3 regions of the Paenarthrobacter sp. NPDC056912 genome follow, and region 1 is predicted to be linked to each of the others. Evidence: predicted binding sites of a transcription regulator. Region 1 holds the regulator's gene; each other region holds the start of a gene.
What was found. The regulator Rex, encoded in region 1, represses fermentation and respiration genes when NADH is low (regulators of the CRP and FNR family bind a similar motif). The targets are predictions, from matches to a motif close to CTTGTGAANNNNTTCACAAG.
Positions count from the first base shown of each region.

Region 2: ACFRJ9_RS01135 (queuosine precursor transporter) is a predicted target of Rex. The motif match lies at 2,457-2,476, and genes of this name have one in related genera.
Region 3: ACFRJ9_RS05380 (glyceraldehyde-3-phosphate dehydrogenase) is a predicted target of Rex. The motif match lies at 2,990-3,009, and genes of this name have one in related genera.

Region 1 covers NZ_JBHUCD010000013.1:104,762-111,769, forward strand. The annotation lists gene ACFRJ9_RS15160 (3-deoxy-7-phosphoheptulonate synthase) at 144-1,301, shown strand; gene ACFRJ9_RS15165 (helix-turn-helix domain-containing protein) at 1,439-1,651, shown strand; gene ACFRJ9_RS15170 (30S ribosomal protein bS22) at 1,815-1,913, shown strand; gene ACFRJ9_RS15175 (DUF559 domain-containing protein) at 2,094-3,077, opposite strand; gene ACFRJ9_RS15180 (HAD family hydrolase) at 3,199-4,017, opposite strand; gene ACFRJ9_RS15185 (glutaredoxin family protein) at 4,184-4,438, shown strand; gene ACFRJ9_RS15190 (redox-sensing transcriptional repressor Rex) at 4,515-5,222, shown strand; gene ACFRJ9_RS15195 (hypothetical protein) at 5,264-6,019, opposite strand; gene ACFRJ9_RS15200 (hypothetical protein) at 6,242-6,979, opposite strand.
Region 2 covers NZ_JBHUCD010000001.1:241,633-248,640, forward strand. The annotation lists gene ACFRJ9_RS01120 (methyltransferase family protein) at 1-225, shown strand, start outside; gene ACFRJ9_RS01125 (TIGR01777 family oxidoreductase) at 827-1,744, opposite strand; gene ACFRJ9_RS01130 (TetR/AcrR family transcriptional regulator) at 1,741-2,403, opposite strand; gene ACFRJ9_RS01135 (queuosine precursor transporter) at 2,653-3,363, shown strand; gene tgt (tRNA guanosine(34) transglycosylase Tgt) at 3,447-4,763, opposite strand; gene ACFRJ9_RS01145 (SRPBCC domain-containing protein) at 4,811-5,521, opposite strand; gene ACFRJ9_RS01150 (DUF6707 family protein) at 5,593-6,594, opposite strand; gene ACFRJ9_RS01155 (NUDIX hydrolase family protein) at 6,668-7,008, opposite strand, start outside.
Region 3 covers NZ_JBHUCD010000003.1:281,729-288,736, forward strand. The annotation lists gene ACFRJ9_RS05365 (acyltransferase domain-containing protein) at 1-94, shown strand, start outside; gene ACFRJ9_RS05370 (HNH endonuclease family protein) at 79-879, opposite strand; gene ACFRJ9_RS05375 (hypothetical protein) at 998-1,207, opposite strand; gene ACFRJ9_RS05380 (glyceraldehyde-3-phosphate dehydrogenase) at 1,281-2,768, opposite strand; gene ACFRJ9_RS05385 (hypothetical protein) at 3,178-3,381, opposite strand; RNA gene rnpB (RNase P RNA component class A) at 3,522-3,913, opposite strand; gene ACFRJ9_RS05395 (YaaA family protein) at 3,971-4,735, shown strand; gene ACFRJ9_RS05400 (zinc ribbon domain-containing protein) at 4,737-5,474, opposite strand; gene ACFRJ9_RS05405 (Nif3-like dinuclear metal center hexameric protein) at 5,564-6,475, opposite strand; gene msrA (peptide-methionine (S)-S-oxide reductase MsrA) at 6,600-7,008, shown strand, end outside.

The DNA.
Region 1 (7,008 bases):
TTGGCTCTGGAGGGGCCCGCGTCTAACTGACACGCATCCAACTTTCCTTCAGAGCCAACAGGGCAGAGATCATTCTCTGCCCTTCGCCATATCCGGCGGGTTCTGAAAAGGGGCCCGCTCCGTAACCGGAACAGGACCCAGAAATGACCAGCATCGCCGCAGAACCCACCGAATCGCTCGACTCCGACGCACTTCCTGTCGCAGTTGACGCCGATCAGCCCGCCACCTCCAACCTGCGGGTCGCCCGCTTCGAGCCGCTTCCGGCCCCCCAGGACCTCATCGCAGAGTTGCCGCTGGACGCCCGCTCAGCTGCCGTCGTCGAGCGTGGCCGCGACCAAGTGCGCGCCATCATGGACGGCGTGGACGACCGCCTCCTGGTGATCGTGGGACCGTGCTCCATCCACGACCCCAAAGCCGGCCTCGAATACGCCCGCCGGTTGGTCAGCCAGGCGGAAAAGCACAAGGAAGACCTGCTGGTCGTCATGCGGACCTACTTCGAGAAGCCTCGCACCACCGTTGGCTGGAAGGGACTCATCAACGATCCCCACCTGGACGGCAGCCACGATATCGCCGCCGGCCTGCGCGCCGCCCGCGGTTTCCTGAAGCAGGTCACTTCCTTGGGGTTGCCCACCGCCACCGAATTCCTCGAACCCATCAGCCCGCAATACATGGCGGACCTCGTCTCGTGGGGCGCCATCGGCGCGCGGACCACTGAAAGCCAGATCCACCGCCAGCTCGCCTCCGGGCTGTCCATGCCCATCGGCTTCAAGAACGGCACCGACGGAGACCTCCAGGTGGCCATCGACGCGTGCGGCGCCTCTGCCGCTGAGCAAGCCTTCCTGGGAATCGACGACGACGGCCGGGCAGCCCTCGTAGCGACGTCCGGCAACCCGGACACCCACGTGATCCTCCGTGGCGGACGAAAGGGACCCAACTACTCCGCCGCCGATGTGGCCGCTGCGTCATCCAAGCTCGCGGCCAAGGGGCTGAACCCGCGCCTGATCGTGGACGCCAGCCACGCCAACAGCGGCAAGAGCCACCACCGCCAGGCAGAGGTTGCGCTGGAAATCGGTGCGCAGCTTGAAGCAGGGGAGACCTCGCCGATCGCCGGCATCATGCTGGAGAGCTTCCTGGTGGGCGGTGCCCAAAACCTGGACGTGGCCAAGCAGCTGGCCGGTGAGCAGGAACTCGTCTACGGGCAGAGCGTCACCGACGCCTGCATGGAATGGGATGTCACTGCCTCGGTGCTGGAGCAGCTCGCAGCCTCGGCCCGGAAGCGCCGCGTGGCTACGGGCGAGTAGGATCCCACTTTCCCGAAATGCTTTCACATTGGCCCCATCAGCCTCTAGAGTATCTAGCACATGGTTGTTTGATGGCTCAGCATCGGCACACCGTTCCTGGGGGTGTCCTACTGTCTGAGAGCAAAGGAATATGGGAAATGTCCGCGGAGACTAACTTCTCGAACGCGCACTTCATGACGGTGGCTGAAGTCGCCGACGTCCTGCGTGTTTCCAAAATGACCGTGTATCGCCTGGTCCACTCAGGGGAAATGCCTGCCGTCAGGTTCGGCCGTTCCTTCCGGGTTCCGGAAGAGGCTGTTGCCCAGTACCTCAAAGGTGCTGTTGTGGACGGTCAATCCGAGACCGCCTGAGGTTGCCGGGGTCCGTCCCGCGGACCGTGGTCACGGGGTGCCCCTTTGAAGCGGTACTCTGTTAAGGAACGTTTTACGTCAATGTAAGAATCTGTCAGTTGTACTGTCTGCTTCCGCGGATCTGTTCCAACAGACAGGAACTTCTAGTTTGTAAGGAACTTTCGTGGGTTCAGTTATTAAGAAGCGCCGCAAGCGTATGGCCAAAAAGAAGCACCGCAAGCTGCTTCGCAAGACTCGCCACCAGCGCCGCAATAAGAAGTAGAGATACTTCATCAAGCGTGAATGCCCGTTGCCTTTCGAGGTGGCGGGCATTTTTGCATCTCCGACCCTCTCTCACGTCCCGGTGGTTTTTGGGTGATGCTCTCTCACGTCCCGGTGGTTTTTGGGTGATGCTCTCTCACGTTCCGCTGGTTTTTGGGGATGCTCTCTCACGTCCCGGTTGTTAATTGCGGACCATCTCCCGTAAGACGTCTCGGGCAAAACCAGATTCGACGGCGGGATCCACCCGTGCGGCTCGAAGCGCCTTCTTGATCTGCTTGGTTGCCGAGGCGAAGCCGTCTGCCAGGTCTTTCTTCCCGAATTTGAGAACAGTCCAGCCGGCCGCTTCGAAGGCCTTGTCCCGGCGCCGATCGCTAAAGATCTGTTCGTCGCTGAGGTGATGGCCGCCGTCGTACTGAATTGCGAGTCTCCGATCACAAAAACCTAAGTCAGCGGATGGAGAGAACGGATCGCTCGCGTGCAATCGAACCTGTAACTGCGGTTCCGGGATCCCGGCGTCCAACATTGCGAGCCGAAGCAGCGACTCCGGTGCCGAATCGGCTCCCACGCGCATGAGGTTGAGGGCATCCCTTGCCCGAACAACACCTTGGAGGTTCTTGTGCTGGTCTACCAAGGACCGGAGGGCGTCAATGGTTGTGAACGGCGCATCCCGCCCTTCGAATTCTGGTCTGGGCAGTCGAACCAGTTCGTCGCCGACGCAGACGAGGTCGTTTAGCGGGAGTCGTCGAGCCAGGTCCAGCCAAGTCCGTGAACGTGTGCTTATCCAAAGACCGCGGACGAACTCGATCTCGGCATCTGAGGCTACAACCGTGTGCCCCACCACCCCCTTTCGCCGCACGGATGGCAGATGCCTTGGTTTGCTTAGGTGTAGCTCGTTGGAGTCCGCCAGCCACGGGGGGAGGCAGAAACCGTGGAGCCTGGCAGCCGTAACGTGCGAAATCCAGGCGCCAGGACTTGCTGCGGATAGTGATCGGGCGGCTTCGGCGAGATCGAAATTCCAATCGGCGGGGCGGTAGAGACCCCGGCTGACGCCTTCGATCTTGCTGCGACGCCAGAGTTGCGACTGATGGAGGCCAGCCGCCTTGGCTTCGTCCAGTGTGAATGGAGCGGAGGCCAGCTCCGATGGAAAGGGGTATCGCTTTTGCATACCCGCATTGTTGCCCAAATGCCCTTGAGCCCGCAGAAGTTATCCACAGGCTTGCCAGCACACCAGTGGGGATGTGAGAGATGGTTGGCTTGGGGGTGTTGGGAGGTGAGAGAGCGTTTTGCTAGTAGCGGGGGCCGCGGAACCTGGAGAAGCCTCGCCACAATCCGTAGACCGCGCCGCCAACAGTGGCGGCCTTCAGTCCGAGCGTCGCTGCACGGCGGCCCGAGCGGAAGTCGTAGACAGGCCAGTTGTTTTCGCGAGCATGCCTGCGGAGTTTGGAGTCAGGGTTGATGACCACCGGATGCCCCACCATGGTGAGCAGCGGGATGTCATTGGCCGAGTCACTGTAAGCCCAGCAATGCTCCAGGTCCAGTCCCTCCTGGTCTGCCACCAGCTGCACGGCGACTGCCTTTGCGGGTCCGTGCAGGATGTCTCCGACGAGTTTCCCCGTATAGATGCCCTCATCAACCTCGCCTACCGTGCCAAGGGCGCCCGTCAGGCCAAGCCTGGTGGAAATAACCGTGGCCACCTCAATGGGCGTGGCCGTCACGAGCCACACCTTTCGGCCGACCCGCAGGTGCTGTTCCGCCAACGCTTTGGTTCCGGGCCAGATCCGGGACTCGATCATCTCGTCATAGACTTCTTCGCCCAAAGCCTTGATGTCGTCCACGGAGATGCCGGCTGCGAGGGTCAGAGCGGAGTCCCGCACCGAGTGGACGTCCTCCATATTTTCGCCGCGCATGACGAATTTGAACTGTTTCCAGGCGAAACCTGCGGCCTGAGGCAGTGTGAATGCCTTGCGTTCGTACATTTTCCGGGCAACGTGAAAAAGGCTTGCGCCCTTCATCAAAGTGTTGTCGACGTCGAAGAAAGCGGCTTCGCCGGTGCGCTTCTGCACTTTGGCATCTGCGACCACAGCGGCGTTCTTCTCCTCGAGCATGACTTGAGTCTAGTCAATCGCCGGTACCCCGCGCTGAGGACCCACGGAAGGGCCAGCCTTGAGTGGGATGTGGGAGAGCGTTGGGGTGGTGGGGGTGGGATGTGAGAGAGCGTGGGGGTGGTGGGGGTGGGATGTGGGAGAGCGTTGGGGCGGTTACCGTTATCCCATGGCTATTCCCGACGTCGTTCTCTTGACCAAAGCTGACTGCCACCTCTGCACGGAGGCGCGTGCCGCCGTCGAGCGCGTCACGAAAAGCCTGGGCTTGCAATGGACTGAGCAAGGAATCGACGCCGATCCCCAACTGCAGGAGCGCTTCGCAGAGGAAATCCCCGTGGTGCTGGTGGATGGAATCCAGCGCGATTTTTGGAAGGTCGACGAGCAACGGCTGACCCGCACGCTGAAGAAAGTCCTGGAGGGCTGAGGGTGCGGTTACCCGTAAGTCATGGCTTTTGTTGAGTCCGGCCGGGGGTCATAGAGTGGAACAACAAAGCGACGCAATGGAGAAAACCGTGACTGCGCTGGAACCGTCCCCGGGAGCAACAACGGGGGACAACGAACCTGCTGCCAAGCAGATCCCGCCCGCGGCTGTGGCCCGGATGACCCTTTATTTGCGTGCGCTCAACTCCCTCCTTGCCGAAGGCGTGGAACGGGTTTCGTCCGAAGCGCTGGCCGAAGCCTCGGGCGTCAGCTCCTCGACGCTCCGCAAGGACCTGTCGTATGCCGGCTCCTACGGAACGCGTGGAGTGGGTTACGAGGTCCAGTACCTGAGCCGCCACATTGCCGCAGCCTTGGGCCTGACCCATGACTGGAAGGTCGCGATTGTGGGCGCCGGTAACCTCGGCAAGGCGTTGGCTCGGTACGGCGGCTTCGAGTCCAGGGGTTTCGACGTCGTTGCGATTTTCGACGCGGACCCCATGGTGATCGGCAACGAGGTTGGTTGGCTGCGCGTCAGCGACTCGGCCGAACTTGAGCGCGTCCTGGAGCGCACCCACACGAACATGGTGGTGCTGGCGCTGCCGGCCACCGTCGCCCAGGCGGTATGCGACCGCGTCATTGCCGCCGGGATCCGCAGCATTCTCAGTTTCGCGCCAGTTCTCCTGCAGGTCCCGCCGCACGTCAATCTCCGCAAGGTGGACATGGCAACGGAGCTACAGATTCTGGCCTACCACGCACAACGGGCGCAGACACCGGGCCAGGCTGTTTAGCCAGGGCCGGGTCCGCGCCCGCTTAGGTGTTTGCCTGTGGCCTAGCGGCCGTAGGGGGTCTGGTACGGGTTGCCGAAAGGCTGCGGCTTCCGGAAGTACGGGGCCGACGCCGGCAGGTACAGGATGACGATTGCGGCAACACCCAGAAGGATCACCAGCAGCTGCATGATGCCGTAGGTGGCGCCGAACTGGAACAGGCCGGTGAGTCCGAGCACCGAGATGGCGGCGAAAACGGTGCCAAGGATCCTGGCCCAGTTCTTGCCCTTCCGGACAGGGAAAGCGACCAGGGCGTAGAGGCCCAGCGACACGATGGCACCCACAACGGCGCCAACAGCGATGGCACCGCGCATGCCTTCGAGGGACCCTGCGGGGAATTCAGTACCCTGCTGTGCAGCCTGCTGGGTCATCGAGTTGATGAAGGCGTCCGTGCCGGTGGTGGCCAGAAGCAGTGAGCTGATGGCGGAGAGGATTCCTGCCGCTACGATCATCCAGAAAGCGATGTTGACCATCTGTGGCACGGCGGTGGGGGCCGGCTGCTGGCTCGGCCAGTTGGCGCCCTGTCCGTACTGCGGAGCGGCCGGGGGCTGCTGTCCGTACTGCGGAGCCGCGGGCTGGCCATACTGGGGTGCCGGGGGCGGGGACTGCTGTCCGTACTGCGGGGCGGCGGGCTGGCCATACTGCGGCGCCGGCGGCGGTGGTGACTGCTGACCGTACTGCGGGGCGGCGGGCTGCGAGCCAGGCTGTTCGGGCTGGTTGGCATCGCCCGGGTTTGACGGCGGGTAGGGAGGGTTGCTCATGGCATTCCTTTGCTTGTTCGACTGCTGGTGCGGCCGCCGGGATCAGCAAAATGACCCTGCCCCCAGCGTGGTTCTGCTTCCACCGTACCGCCAGGGTTCGGCGCTGCTGACGATCACACGCAGGAATTCCTGCTTCGGGCTAAAAATCATCATGTGGGCTTACGCCTTCATGATGAAGGCCGCGGTAGCCCCCCGGGGACCTGGCCGCGGCCTTCTGCTCACCTAGACGAAATGCTTCTGGGACTCGGGTAGCCACATCATTACTGCCGCGGCAACCGCAGCGGCGGAGCCTATGAGGCTGAAATTCAGGGTGATGAGTTGGAAAAGGAGCGAGAATGCCGCCAGGACGCCGAGGATGGTCAGAACCAGCCTGGCCCATCGGCTGCCTTCCTTGAGGCGGATGGCCATGAACATATAGACCGCAGCGATCAGTAAGCTGAGCACGAGGCTGGCCACCCCGGCTCCCACCATCAGGCCGCCAAAGATATCCCTGAGCTGGAAGATGTTCACGATGCTGGCGAGCACGCCAAGCACGGCCGCTGCAATCCAGAGCCAGTAGGACACAACCATTGGCTGGGGCACTCCGGTTGTATCCCGGAACCTATACGCAATTCTGTTGTCCAGGCCAAAAACGTTGCGGGGTGGTGCGGCGTACCCCAATCCCGCAGGGGGCGCCGGGTTGGGTCCAGCGGGAGGACCATATGCCGGTTGACCTTGCTGCTGGTATCCGGGAGGTGGCTGATAGCCCTGCTGTCCAGGGTATCCAGAGGGAGGAGCGTTGCCGGGCTGCGGAGGCTGGTAACCCGCTGGAGGAGCGTTGCCGGGCTGCGGAGGCTGGTAACCCGCTGGAGGAGCGTTGCCGGGCTGCGGAGGCTGGTAACCCGCAGGAGGAACATTGCCGGGCTGCGGAGGCTGGGAGCCGGGCTGCTGTGGCTGTGGTGCGTCGTCTGGGGTACTCATGGCATCACTTTAGACCGCAGGTTGAAGGA
Region 2 (7,008 bases), on a different contig from region 1:
CCTATGTACGTCGGCTGGTGGCTCATCCATCTGGGTGCCGGCGGTTTTGCTGGTACGGCCTGGGCCTTTGCCACACTGCCTGCCGGGATGCTCGCGGAACATTGGGGGGTGCTTCATGAGGAGGCCGCACTGTCGGAGCAGTTTCAACAGGCGTACGCCGAGTACTCGGCAAGGGTTCCCCGCTACATCGGATTCCAACGACGCGCCCCCGGGCCGCCGTCGTAATTGCGTGATGTGAGTGAGCGTTCCCCCTCAACGGTGCGATGAGTGAGAGAGGATCGGGGGAGACCCTCACTTAAGTAGAAGAGGGTTCCCCGAAGAGGGCGATTAAGTGAGAGAAGGTTGCTGGTTCGTCACGACGATCTTCCAGACTGCCAGGCGGCCAACGCCGGCGGCGACGGCGATAGACAGCGATAACAGCAGTGGACCCGTTGACGAGAGTCCGCCAAACGGTGTGCACATGAGTAATCCGACTAAGAAAAATGCGGCCACATGAACCCACTGACTTCGAACACGACGCAGGGTCAGGCCCACGAGTGATCCCACAACCACGCCGACTGTCCATGCCGGGAGCAGGCTGTATATGAAGATGAGGATCCACCACCCCGGTGCTTGGATGCTTAGGAGAATGCTCAAGGTCAGGTGTGCAACTCCGATTCCGACTGCCAGTCCTTTGCCACCGAGCACCACTCTGTCTTTTGGCCCGTAGCGCCATTCTCTGGACGGGTTCCGCACCGCCAGTGAGTGCTCATCCTCGTCAGTCCAAGGCTCTTGGCTCATTACTTACCTCCGGGTGATGTGAGAGAGCGTTCATCGGGAAGGATGGTTAGGTGAGAGAGGGCTCGGGGTTTCCCTTGGCAATCCCGTTGAGCGCCCCGGCCAAAGAGGGATACTCGAACGCGAACCCCGCATTGAGCAGTTTCCGGGGCTCGACCCACCGGCTCTTCAGCACCAGCTCGGTCTGTGTCCGGATCAGGACAGCTCCGGCCTCGAGCAGCCACGACGGTGTTGGGATGCCAAACGGCACTCCCATGCTCTGCCGAACCAGGGACATCAGATCGCGATTGTCTACGGGGTAGGGCGACGCCGCATTCACCGGACCCGTCAGCTCACCATGAGCGTGCACGAACAGTACGGCACGGAACAAGTCCTCCACATGGATCCAACTGAACTTCTGTGTCCCCGCCCCCATGTGCCCACCCAGGCCAAGCCGGGCAAGGTTCCGGAACGGACCCATCACGCCCCCGCCAGGCCCGAGCGCAATCGCGATACGCAGCGGCACCTTGCGCGTACCGGGCACAACCGCAGACGCCAACTCGTCCTCCCAAGCACGCGCGACATCCACGGAGAACCCGCTGCCAAGTTCTCCCGAAACCTCTGATTGTGGGTGATCTTCCGCGTGCCTGTAGATGGTTCCAGTACTCGAGTTGATCCACGTCCGGGGCGGTTCCGCACACGCAGCAACAGCCCGGCCCAACGCTCGCGTCGTGCGAACCCTGGAGTCCAGAATCTCCCGCCGGTGCCGCTCGTTGTAGCGACAATTCACGGATCGTCCGGCGAGGTTCACCAGCAGTTGGGCGCCGTCCAGCGCTCTGCTGATGGCGTCGTCGTCGTGCCATTGCGCGTCAGCCGAAGCAGCCCGCCCGACTGTCCGGACCTGCCAGCCCTCTTCAAGAAAACGCCGCTGGAAGTAGCTGCCAATGAAGCCAGTTGCGCCGGCGATCACCACCGTCCGCGGATTCATGAGTCTGCCTTGACGTTGCGGACCAGTCCCAGGACGTCGTCGAAGACTTTGCTCACGCCCGGAATCTTCGCGAGCGACAATCCGCGCGCCACCAGCGGCGCGGCGCCGTCGATCAGCTTGCGCGTGCGGCGTTGGCCCTCGGATGTGTCATAGACCCAAAACAGCGCGACGCCCATGTATGCCAGCCACAGCAGCTCTGGCAGATCGCCGCGCAGCTTCTTCGCGACGGCCGGGGAGGAACCCTCGACGGCGGTGCGGAAGATCGCGAGCGAGGCCTCGCGGGCGGCGGTGGATGCTTCGCCGAACGGGTTGACGGGCGACGTCGGCCGGATCGCCGTCGCGATGAAATCGGCACCGAACTGATGGTATGGCGCCATGACGTCGACGCCCGTGTGCAGCACGGCTCTCAGCCGGCCCGCGAGATCCTGGACGCCGTCGAGGGCCTTGGCTGCGACCGCTGCGTGCTCGTCCTGCACCTGGACGTACAGCTCCTGGACCAGTTCATCCTTGGAAGCGAAGTAGTAGTAGGCGTTGCCCACGGAGACGCCGGCCTCCTGGGCGATGGCGCGCATGGTGGTCTTTTCGAATCCGATTTCCCGGAACATCTTCAACGCGACATCGGCAACCAACTGGCGGGTCTGCTCACTCTTCGCGGCCATTCGGTGCTCCTTGGAATCGTTTTTGAACGTGTTCAAGAATGAGTATGCCACCATTTCTGAACGCGTTCAAATGTTGATGGAAGGGCAGGGAGGTGAGGGAGGGTTGCCCGAAAGGGGGTGGGATGTGAGAGGGGGTCGGTGGGTGGGAGAATGGAACCGGTGCCGGGCCGAATGCCCCACCAACCACAGTGCTAATACAGCGGGGCAGCCAAGCAGCGGCCTACGCGAACCACTACGAATGGATGACCCATGCCCTCGCCTTCAGGCTCCAGTACCTTGAGCAAGCCTGCTCCGCGCTTCGCTTCAATCGGCTCCCCGTATTTCGGCATCATGCTGGCTGTCATGGCCGTGGTGCTGATCCTGTCCAACATCGGCGCTTCCAAGGGAGTGGTGCTCGGGCCGATCATCACCGACGGCGGATTCTTCCTCTTCCCGCTGGCCTACATCCTTGGCGACGTCATGAGCGAGGTCTACGGCTTCAAAGTGGCGCGGAAGGCCATCATCACCTCGTTCGCGCTCTCGGTGTTCGCGTCCATCTGCTACTGGGTGATCATCGTCCTGCCCGGCTTCACTGACGAGTACGGAACCGCCAAGCAGGCAGCCATCGAAGGTGCGCTGGGGCCTGTGCCTCTGATAGTCCTCGCCTCACTGCTCGCTTTCCTGGCCGGGCAGACCATCAACTCGTGGATCCTCGTGAAAATGAAGGAACGCACGGGCGAGAAGTCACTGTGGGCACGGCTCATGGGGTCCTCCGTGGTGGGCGAATTCGTGGACACCCTGATTTTCTGCAGCATCGCGGCGTCGGTCATCGGCATCACCGACGCCGGAATGTTCGTCAACTACGTGCTGGTGGGCTTCGTCTACAAGACGGCCGTGGAATTCCTGTTCGTGCCCGTTACCGTGCTCGTGGTGGGCTGGATCAAGAAGCGCGAGCCGAGCTACGGAGTGGCCGCAGCCTAAGCTCGGGCCGAGTTCGCCGGAACCGTGTGAGTTCGCCGGAGGTTTCCGCACGCTCACGCACGCTTCCGGCGAACTCGCCGCAGCTACGAGTAGTACCGCCCCAGGGTCTCCGCTTTGAACTCGAAGAAGTCCCCGGATTCGATGGCCAGGCGGGCGTCGTCCACCATCTTCACCACGAAACGTTCATTGTGGATGGAGATGAGCGTTGCCGAGATCATTTCCTTGGCCTTGAACAAGTGGTGGATGTACGCCCGCGAGTAGTTCACGCACGTGTAGCAGTCGCAGCCGTCCTGCAGCGGTCCGAAGTCGGTCTTGTAGCGGGCCCCGGACAGGTTGAACCGGCCAAAAGGCGTGTAGAACGCGGAGTTCCGGGCCACACGGGTCGGGGAGACACAGTCGAACGTGTCGGCGCCGTTCTCGATTGCCGTGAAGATGTCGTCCGGCTCGGAGATGCCCAACAGGTGCCGGGGCTTGTCCTCGGGCAGTTCCTCGTTGCACCAGCGCACGATCGTGCCCAGGTTTTCCTTCTCCAGTGCCCCGCCGATTCCGTAGCCATCAAAGGGCATCGCACCGAGGTCCTGGCAGGCCTTGCGGCGCAGGTCCCCGTACTGGGCGCCCTGGATCACGCCAAACAGGGCTTGGTACGGCTTACCTACGCGGGAAGCCGTCAAAGAAGCATGCTCCGCCAAGCACCGCAGAGCCCACAACCGCGTCCGCTCCAGAGACTCCTCCTGGTACGCCCGCGAGTTCTGCAGCGTGGTGAGTTCGTCGAACGCGAACATGATGTCAGCGCCGATCTGATGTTGGACCTGCATGGAGATCTCAGGGGAGAAACGGTGCCGGTCCCCGTTCAGGTGCGACTTGAACCAGACACCGTCGTCGTCAATGTGAGCCAGCCGTTCCTTGCCGGGAGCCACGGCGTCATCCGGGCCGGAGCTGTCCACGTTCTTCATGTCGATGACCTTCTTGAACCCCGACCCCAGGCTCATCACCTGGAATCCGCCGGAGTCGGTGAACGTTGGCCCGGACCAGTTCATGAATGCGCCCAGCCCGCCGGCGGCGTTGAGGATTTCAGGCCCCGGCTGCAAGTACAGGTGGTAGGCATTGGCCAGCACGGCCTGCGCACCGAGGTCTGCGATGGACTCGGGCAGCACTGCTTTCACCGTGGCTTTGGTCCCGACGGCGATGAACGCGGGCGTCTGGATTGTCCCGTGCGGCGTGGTGATGGTTCCGGTCCGGCCCAGGAAAGCGCCGCCGTTTGCGTCCACCTGAGCGTCCGACGGCGAGCACGTTTCAGTCAGGCGCTGGCCCACCGAAAAGGAGAACTCGGATTGCCTGTCGGAAAGTGCAGGCAAAACGGGGGCAGTGGACGGAACAGAAGCAGGAAGGGAAGCTGGCACCCTACCAAGTGTGCCAGCTTTACCCGGAGCAACCTGCCGAGGAAACCCTACGACCCGTACTTCTCAGCCTTCCAGTTCTCCCATGAGGACCGGATGTCCGCCAAGGTGTGGGCCCCCAAATCGTAGGTGGAGGCAATCACCATGGAGCCGCCGTCGGGCCTTTTCTCCGGAATCGGCAGCTGCTCCGCGACGATCAGCAGCCCTTCACCGTGCTCGGCGTAGCTGTGGACGGTCAGGCCTACCTGGTGGCGGCTCTTGAACCAGACTTTGCCGGAAATTGCCTCGCCGGTGGAAAGGGTGAGCGAATACTCGTCGCCGACGGGCGGCAAGTCCCCGAGCCCCAGCTTTTCAATCGCCGGACCGCCTTTGCCCGGGAGGGAAGCAAAGTGTGTCCGCCGATGGCCGTGCGGGTGCCTCTCCAAAGCAAACCGCAGTTGATGAAGGAACGTGAGCCAGCCCTGGGTGATGTCCTCGTCCCACTCTGCCCACTCGGAATCATGGTCCAGTGCGGCCCGGATGACCCGGACCTCGGTGCCGCCGGAGACGGGGTGGAGTTCGAAGACATCCCCGGCATTGACGGTCAGGCTGGTGTGGTCGGGTCCTTCCACAACGTCCGTGTTGAAGTAGATCTGTTTGATTTCGGCGTCGAGGTCATCGGCCTCCCAGCCGTGCCATTGAGCAACCAGGGACGGTTCGCGCAGCATGGTCCAAACCTGCTGCGCGTCGGCATTAATCACAACGCTCAGATTGTTCGTCATGGCCCCGAATCTACCGCCGTTCAGGCCCACATAACAGGTCTTGATGTTCCCGTGTTGCGGGTCCCGGGAGCCTAGGCCCGCACGGCTTCGAGTTCGTTGCCGATCCGCCGGCCCAGTTCTTCCTCGTCGATTGTCTGGGAGCCGCCGTGCGCACGCAGGAACAACAACGACTCAAGCCGAAGGAAACGCCATTCACGTTCGGCTTCGTGGTTGCCGTTGTCGATCGCGCGGAAGATCTCTTTGTCGTAGAGATTGGGTTCGTTCAGGCCCCGCTGGCGGACCTTGGCGGCGATGCGGGCCTTGAACGGGTCAGTTTCCTCCGTCTCATGGGCTCGCAACAGTTTCTCGTAGACCGCGGCACGTTCGGTTTGTCCGGCCTCGCGGCAAATGAAGCTTGAGAGCGCCAGCGCACGTTCTATCGATGTCCATCGGTCCGGGTTGCCATCGAAAGGCAGCACGTTGAGGAGGTCCGCGACCGCAAGGGCCTGGTCCGGATCGCGCAGCACGATGCAGAGGTCGAACGCGAGGTCGCTGAGGTCCCGGAGGCAGCTTCCGGACTTGGTGTTGATGCCCTTCGCGAGCCGCTCCCCAAGCACCTGGACACCGTTCTTGCCCTTGTGGTTGGCGACGGCGGCACGGACCACGGCCTCGGGCGCCCCTTCAGGATCGGGGATCAGTGCAAGTTCTTCAGCGCCGGGCATCGTGACCGCCGGTGGGGTGTCCGGGCGTGGTGGAACGACGACGGCGGGGCCGGTGGTCGCTTCAATGTCATCGTCGGCGGAGGTGCTGGAGTCCGGGAGGAGGGCCGGGGCGTCCTCACCCGAGGCGTCCTCACTGGGCCCGGCCGAGGCCTGGCCGCCCACGGGGACACTGGACCCGACAGCGATCCGCACCGTTCCGCCGTCGACCATTGTCACCAACAGCAGCGCGGCGACGCCGAAATCATCATGCTGGACGTCGATACCGGCAATTTCTTCGGCTGGCCCGTCTCCGGGCAGGAACACAAAATCTCCGGGCTGCAGGTCCCCAGCCTGCTTTTCTTGGTACTGCTGTGAGGCTGGGCTGTGAGTCATCGGAAATCCTTTGGTTCTCGTGGGGTCCGCCGTCCAGTCTACAAAGTCCGGCCGCCGGAGCGGCCGGGACCCGCTAGAGGACGATGCCCGAGAATGCCAGAGCCTGGCGCACCAGGTGGCCGCGGCCGCCTTCGAATTCCTGCTGGACGCCGTCACTGAGGACTTCCTGCGGGGTCATCCACGTCAGTTCCAGGGCGTCCTGGCGCGGCTCGCATTCACCGGTCACCGGGATGACGAACACCAGCGAGACTGCGTGCTGGCGGTCATCAGTGAAACCTGTCTGTGACGGCGCCGGGAAGTATTCGGCCACGGTGAAAGGAACCGGGCTGATGGGCAACTGCGGGAAGGCCAAGGGACCGAGGTCCTTTTCCATGTGGCGCAGGAGGGCCGCGCGGATGGTCTCGCGGTAGAGAA
Region 3 (7,008 bases), on a different contig from region 1:
GCTCCCACGGGAGACATCACTCCAGCGCGCGGTCCTGGAAAGGATCGACGACGGCGGTACGTGGCAGCTCGGGCACGGTCACCTGGCGCTGTAGATGGTCTGTTGCCCGGGACAGGACGACAAGACACGCTTCATGGCTTCCTTCTCAGCTTGGCTGACCCAGAGCTTGTAGGCCTCTTTGACCGAGATCTGCCGAGCTATGTAATGGCACCGGAAGCTCTTGTTCGCAGGCAGCCATGTCGCAGCATCACCGGCCCCCTTTTTCACGTTTGCAGGGCCGTCTGCCGCAATCAGGTTCAGCGGATCATTGGCGAGGGTCTGCCGTTGCTGGGCCGTCAGCTGTTGGGCGCCCTTCTGCCAAGCATCGGCCAGGGCCACCACATGGTCGATCTGCACGGCAGCGCTAGTGTCCTGGCCCCTCCGGAAGGCTACGCTTGCCCCGGTGTAGGGTTCCTGGAAGTCTCCCCCAGCTACCTTGCAGGAGGATCCTTCCGTGAACTCAACGGAGGACAGGTCCCTCCTTAGGATGTCATTCCTTGTGTCGCATCCATTGTGATCGACATCCGACCACGCCTGCCCGAAGGCAGCTCTGTCGTATCCAGCTTTCGGCGCCTTGCCCTTGACCGGGAGGCGCTCCAAAGCATCACTTGCGTTTTCGGCGGCAACCGGGGCAGCACCGGGAACGGGTTTCATCCATGTGGGGTCGAACACAGGGGCCTCGCTGGGGCCTGCCGTCCAGGGTTCGGCCGCACTGAACTGGCCAATGGCAAAAAACCACGACAATGCCGCCACGATGCAAGCGGCAGCCAGCCCGAGAATGGCCCATGCCCGACGAGACCGGCGGCGTGCGCGTTTATAGGCTGACCAAGTAATACTCAAGGGACTCCATCCGGAGGGCGGTTAGTGTCCTTCGAGCGTATGCCAAGGCTCTGACAGTCAGAGCCGGTATCCACAGTGTGGAGGAGGAGTCACTCTGTGGCGGTATGAAAAGTGGTGGCTACTGCTCGCGCATGACGCGTTGCAGGTCCTCCGTAGCTACTGCGAGAAGCCCACGCAATTGTTCGACGCGCTGGTCCGTAACGTCTCCTGTTGCGTTGGCCGCAACGGCCTGGTCCAGGAGCTTCTGCGCCTGCTTGTGGTTGGCGCGGGCTACATCGAGCGCGTGTTCCAAGGTTGTTTCATGTTCCAATGTCGATTCATTTTCCATGCACCCATCATGGGCAGGTTTCCCGGCTGATGCCAGTAAGACAGCCGGGAAACCTGTGAATTCTTCGTCGTGCCTAGGCGTCAGCCGGCTCAAGCACCGCGATAGGAGCCACGACATCGCGGGCGGGGAACGACGGCGGGTTGACGCCGGCCATTTCCTCCATGACGCGGACAACCTGGCAGGAGTAGCCGAACTCGTTGTCGTACCAGACGTACAGCACGAGGTTCTTGTCATTGGAGATGGTCGCGAGGCCATCCACGATGCCTGCACGGCGTGAGCCGACGAAGTCAGTGGAAACAACATCCGGAGAGTCGATGTAGTCGATCTGCTTGCGCAACTCGGAGTGCAGCGACATTTCACGGAGGAAGTCGTTGACTTCGTCGCGCGTGGTGCCGTTCTCAAGGTTGAGGTTCAAGATGGCCATTGAGACATCCGGGGTGGGTACGCGGATGGCGTTGCCCGTGAGCTTGCCCTGCAGTTCAGGCAGTGCCTTGGCCACTGCCTTGGCCGCGCCGGTCTCTGTGATGACCATGTTCAGCGCTGCGGAGCGCCCGCGACGATCGCCCTTGTGGAAGTTGTCGATCAGGTTCTGGTCGTTGGTGAACGAGTGCACTGTTTCCACGTGTCCGTGAATGATGCCGAACTTGTCGTTGATGGCCTTCAACACGGGGGTGATGGCGTTGGTGGTGCAGGACGCCGCGGTGACGATCTTGTCGTCGTCCGAGATGTCCCTGTGGTTGATGCCGTGGACGATGTTCTTGAGGTCGCCCTTGCCCGGCGCGGTGAGCAGCACGCGGGCAACACCCTTGCTCTGCAGGTGCTGGGAAAGGCCATCGGCATCGCGCCAGCGGCCCGTGTTGTCCACTACCAAGGCGTCCTTGATGCCGTAGGCCGTGTAGTCCACAGTTGCAGGGTTGTCCGAGTAGATGACCTGTACCTGCACACCGTTGGCGGTGATGGTGTTCGCTTCCTCGTCCACGCGGATGGTGCCCTCGAATGAACCGTGCACTGAATCGCGGCGCAGCAAGCTGGCGCGCTTCACGAGGTCGTTGTCTGCACCCTTGCGAACCACGATGGCGCGGAGACGAAGGCCGTGTCCGCCACCGGCCTTTTCAATCAGGATGCGGGCCAGGAGGCGGCCGATACGGCCAAAGCCGTAGAGCACGACGTCGGTGCTGGTGCGGTTGTCAGCCCCACGCTTTCCAACGATCTCAGCCAACTCATCGCGCAGGAAGTCATCCAGCGAGGCGCCATTGCCTTCGGCCCGGAACTTCTCCGTCAAACGTGCGATGTCGATCGCTGCCGCGCCGAGTTCCAGCTCGGAAAGGGCATTCAGCAGGGGGGCGGTTTCTTCGAGCAGGAGCTCGGTGTTGCTCATCCGGCGGGCAAAACGGTGCGCCTTGAGGATGTTCATGGTGGACTTGTTGATCAGGCTGCGGCCGTGGATGCTGGTGACCACATTGTTTTCCCGGTACAACCGGCCGATCACCGGAATCATGGCCTCGGCGAGAGCCTCCCGGCCCATCCACTTATCAAGACAAGAATCTGACGTCTGGCTCACAGAACTACCTTCCTTGGGTCAACCACATACGTCCTCGTATGCAGATGGCAGCGGCCGCCCGGAGTAATCCTGCGGCACATGCGCCGGCGGGCTTCGGTCCACCCACAGCGCCTTGAACGAGAGCAAAGAAAATCCGCCGGCTGCGAACGCAGTCCCGGCGGCAGAACATCTACGTTCAGTAACCATTCTAGGGCGGAAGGAAGGCGTGCAGGTTGCCCAGGGGCGTGAAATCACTCACACGCCGGAAGTCCGGCGGTCATAAATGGGTGGGTGACCGATACACCGTCCTGGTGTTCGCCGGCGACAGTCTCAACCAATGGGGACCCACGGTTGTCACGTGGCGGGCGAACAGATATCACCGTGGAGCGCGTGGCCCCCACTATCTCGCGAGGGGGCTATCCGGCGTTTGCTAGACGACTTGGCCAAACTTCCGATAGGCGACATCGCCTGCGAGCCGGAGGGCTTCGCGGTAGGCGGATTCCTCGGTCGGCTTGGTAGCTGCTTCCTGGGCGGTGCCCCAGTCGTCGTCAACCGAAGTTCCTACGGAGAGGGCGACGGCGGCGAGTCCAGCAAGTGAATGCCGGGTTTCTGGTGTGTGTTCGGTGGACCCCATTTGGTCAAACTACTGGAAGGTTCAACGATTCAAGTAATTTGACTTTCAAGGTGACAAATTTGTCGTTAGTCAGTTTGCTTGCTGTCAGACAGAGTTACCAACGATTCCCGCGAGCTCACGGGAGTTTCGGCCCCTTGGGGTGGATGGGTTGACCGATACGCCGGGTTCTGTCATCCCCTGCCGTTGCCGGAAAGGGAGTAGCGGCCATCCATCTACGAACGCCGTTGCCGACGCCCTCCAGCAGCCTACCCGGACACTCGGGCGAGCAGCCCTCGAACGTGTCCTGTCTGGCCTTGCTCCGGGTGGGGTTTACCTAGCCTCCCCGGTCACCCAGGGAGCTGGTGGTCTCTTACACCACCGTTTCACCCTTACCTGCTGCCTGGTGATGCAAACATCACCAAACGCAGGCGGTCTGTTCTCTGTGGCACTGGCCTGCGGGTTACCCCGAGTGGGCGTTACCCACCACCCTGCTCTGCGGAGCCCGGACGTTCCTCGAGCCACTTTCGTGACGCGCGGCCGCCTGGTCAACCCATCCGCCGTACAGTCTACCGGCGTCGGAAGCCGCCCAAGTCACCGGTAATATCGACTGGTGCTGATTCTGCTGCCGCCTTCAGAAGGCAAGACCCCCGCTGTCAAAGGCCCCGCCGTCGAATGGGAGTCACTCAGCTTTCCGGAGCTGAACCCCTACCGGGCAAGGGTGCTGGAGTCGCTGGGGACGGTGAGCGCGCACGAGGATGCACTCGCGTTGCTGGGCGTCGGCGCCTCGTTGCGGGACGACGTCGCGCGCAATACGCGGCTGCACGCCGAACCGGCGGCCCCGGCCCATCAGGTGTACTCCGGGGTCCTGTACGACGCCTTGGGTTACAACAGCATGACGCCAACACAGCGCCGCAAGGCGACCGAATCCATCCTGGTGGTCTCCGCCCTGTGGGGCGCCATCGGCTTTGGTGACCACGTACCCGCCTATCGCCTGTCCATGGGAACCGCGCTGCCCGACGTCGGACGCCTCGCCTCCTACTGGAAGCCTCAGCTGACGGCCGCCCTCACCCGGCGCGCCGAAGGCGAGCTGCTGGTGGATTGCCGTTCCAGCACCTATGCCGCCGCATGGGCTCCCCCTGCCGCGCAGACCGTGAACGTCAATGTGTTCAACGAGGCGAACGGCAAGCGCACGGTAGTCAGCCACTTCGCCAAGCACACCCGAGGTGAGCTGGCCCGGCATCTACTAACGCGGCGCGGAAAGGCACCGGCAACCCCGGCTCAGCTCTTGAAGGCGGCCAGTGAAATCTGGACCACGGAACTTGTTGAAGGCACAGCCCGCAAGCCGCACGCACTGAACATCATCCTGGCCGGCTAGCTCAGTTCCACTCCGCCGAACGCACAAGAATGCAGCCGGAGTCCGGGCAGAAAACGATGTCGTCATCGGCTGCGGTTTTGACTTCCGCGAGGTCGCCAGGGCTGAGCATCATGCCCGACCCCTCGGACTTGCCGTGGAACAGCCGGGCAGCTCCGACGCCCCTCTTGGCAATGGTTTTCTCATACACGGCCAGCATTCCAGCGTCCAAGGAGTCAGCAAAAGTGGCTCGTTGGCCACGAACTACTGTCTCTTCGGCGGCGATTTCAGCAATCGCCTCGTCGAGCTCGGCGCGGATGCTTCCGAAGGACCCCTGAATATCGTCAACGATTGCCTGCTGCGCGGCCTGGCGTTCGCGGAGGGTATCCAAACGTTCCAGGATCTCAAGCTCAACGTCCTCCAGATCGGAACGGCGCTTGTTGAGGGAAGCGATATCACTCTGCAGGGCGACGAGGTCCTTGGAGAGTCCAGTGCCGCTGTTCAGCCTGGCTTCGTCCCGCTCGATGCGGCTGGCCACCTGCTCAACGTCGGCCTCTGAACGGCGCAGTTCAGTCTCCGCATCATGGACAGCGATCTTGGCCGCACCCAATTCGCCGTTGGCCACGCTGAGGGCGTCGGTGAGGTCGGCAATGCGGGGGTCGGTTTCGAGCACCTTCCGGCGTCCGGCCAACGATTTGAGCTTGGCGTCCAGCCCCTGCAGTTCAAGCAATTTCAACTGTTCTGCCGGTGCTGCTTTCGCCACGCTTACCTCCGTTTGTCGCCGCCGGATCCGAGTGTCGGTTCCGGCCTGACGGCCCCTTTCTGTTGGGGCTGTCCGTATCTGTCTAGACTCTAGTCCCCGCCGGGAGTGAGTATGAAGTCCCAGGGATCGCTGTTGGTGCTGCTGACGCGGATTTCGACGTCGTAGCCTTGGTCAGCGAGCACGTTGCCCAACGCCTCCGCGGCGGCGGGCAACCAAAGCCACTCGCTGGCGAAATGCGAAACGTCAATCAGGTACGGCCGCCCGTTGATGGCACCTTCCCGGGCTTCCGACGCCGGGTGGTGGCGCATGTCGGCAGTAACGTAGACGTCGGCGTGGCTGGCCCGGACGGCGTCGAACAGGCTGTCGCCCGCGCCGCCACAGACGGCAATTCGACGCACCAGCCCGTCCTTGTCCCCGGCCACCCGGACGCCACCGGCCACAGCTGGCAGCATTTCAAAGACGCGCGCAGCGAAATCACCAAGGGTTATGAGTTCCGGAAGGTCACCTACCCTGCCAATGCCCTCTTCCGGCAACCCGTTGGCCGCAGGCGTCAGAGGCATGACGTTTTCCAACCCGAAGGCATCGGCCAGAACGTCCGACACCCCGCCGACGGCAGAGTCGCCGTTGGTGTGCACGGTCAGCAGGCCTGTGCCCGCCTCAATCAGGCGATGGACAGCAAGGCCCTTTGCAGAGGTGGCCGCCACGGAATTCACGCCTTTGAGGAGCAAGGGGTGGTGCGTAATGAGCAGCTCTGCCCCCCACTCAACGGCTTCGTCAATCGCGGCCAACGTGGGATCCACAGCAAAAAGGACTTTGGTAACGGGAACGTTCGGGCGTCCTACGACGAGACCTACTTCATCCCAATCTTCAGCCAGCGACTCCGGCCAGAGCTCCTCAACAGCCAGCAACACCTGACCCAGCGTAGGATCACCGCCGGCTTCAACTGTTTCGTCGTCTTCGACGGAATCCGCATCAGAAATGTCAGTGTTTACTGCTTCCATACTCTTATTCTTCCCTACCGGGCCGGATCAGGCGTTTCCGGCCCCTGCCTTGGCTGCCGGGTGCCGTAATTCTCCCGTAAGGTGAAGCGGGAATCATCAGGCCCTCCGATCCATTGAAGAGAACATGAAAACTTTCGTACTTGGCGGCGGCTGCTTCTGGTGCCTGGATGCCGTTTACCAGAAAACCCGCGGCGTCAGCGCCGTGGTATCCGGCTACACCGGCGGCCACGTCCGCAACCCCGACTACTACCAAGTGTGCTCCGGAACCACGGGACATGCGGAGGTTGTGGCAGTGACTTTCGACGAGGACGTTGTTCCGGAGGAGGTCATCCTGGACATGTTCTTCGCTCTTCACGATCCCACCACGCTGAACCGGCAGGGGTACGACGTCGGAACCCAGTACCGTTCGTCGATGTTCTACACGACGACGGAAGAAAAGGTTCTCTTCGAGGAAGCCATTGAACGTGCACAGTCGCTCTGGTCCGACCCAATTGTGACCGAAGTGAGCCGCCTTCCCGAGTTCCACGAAGCCG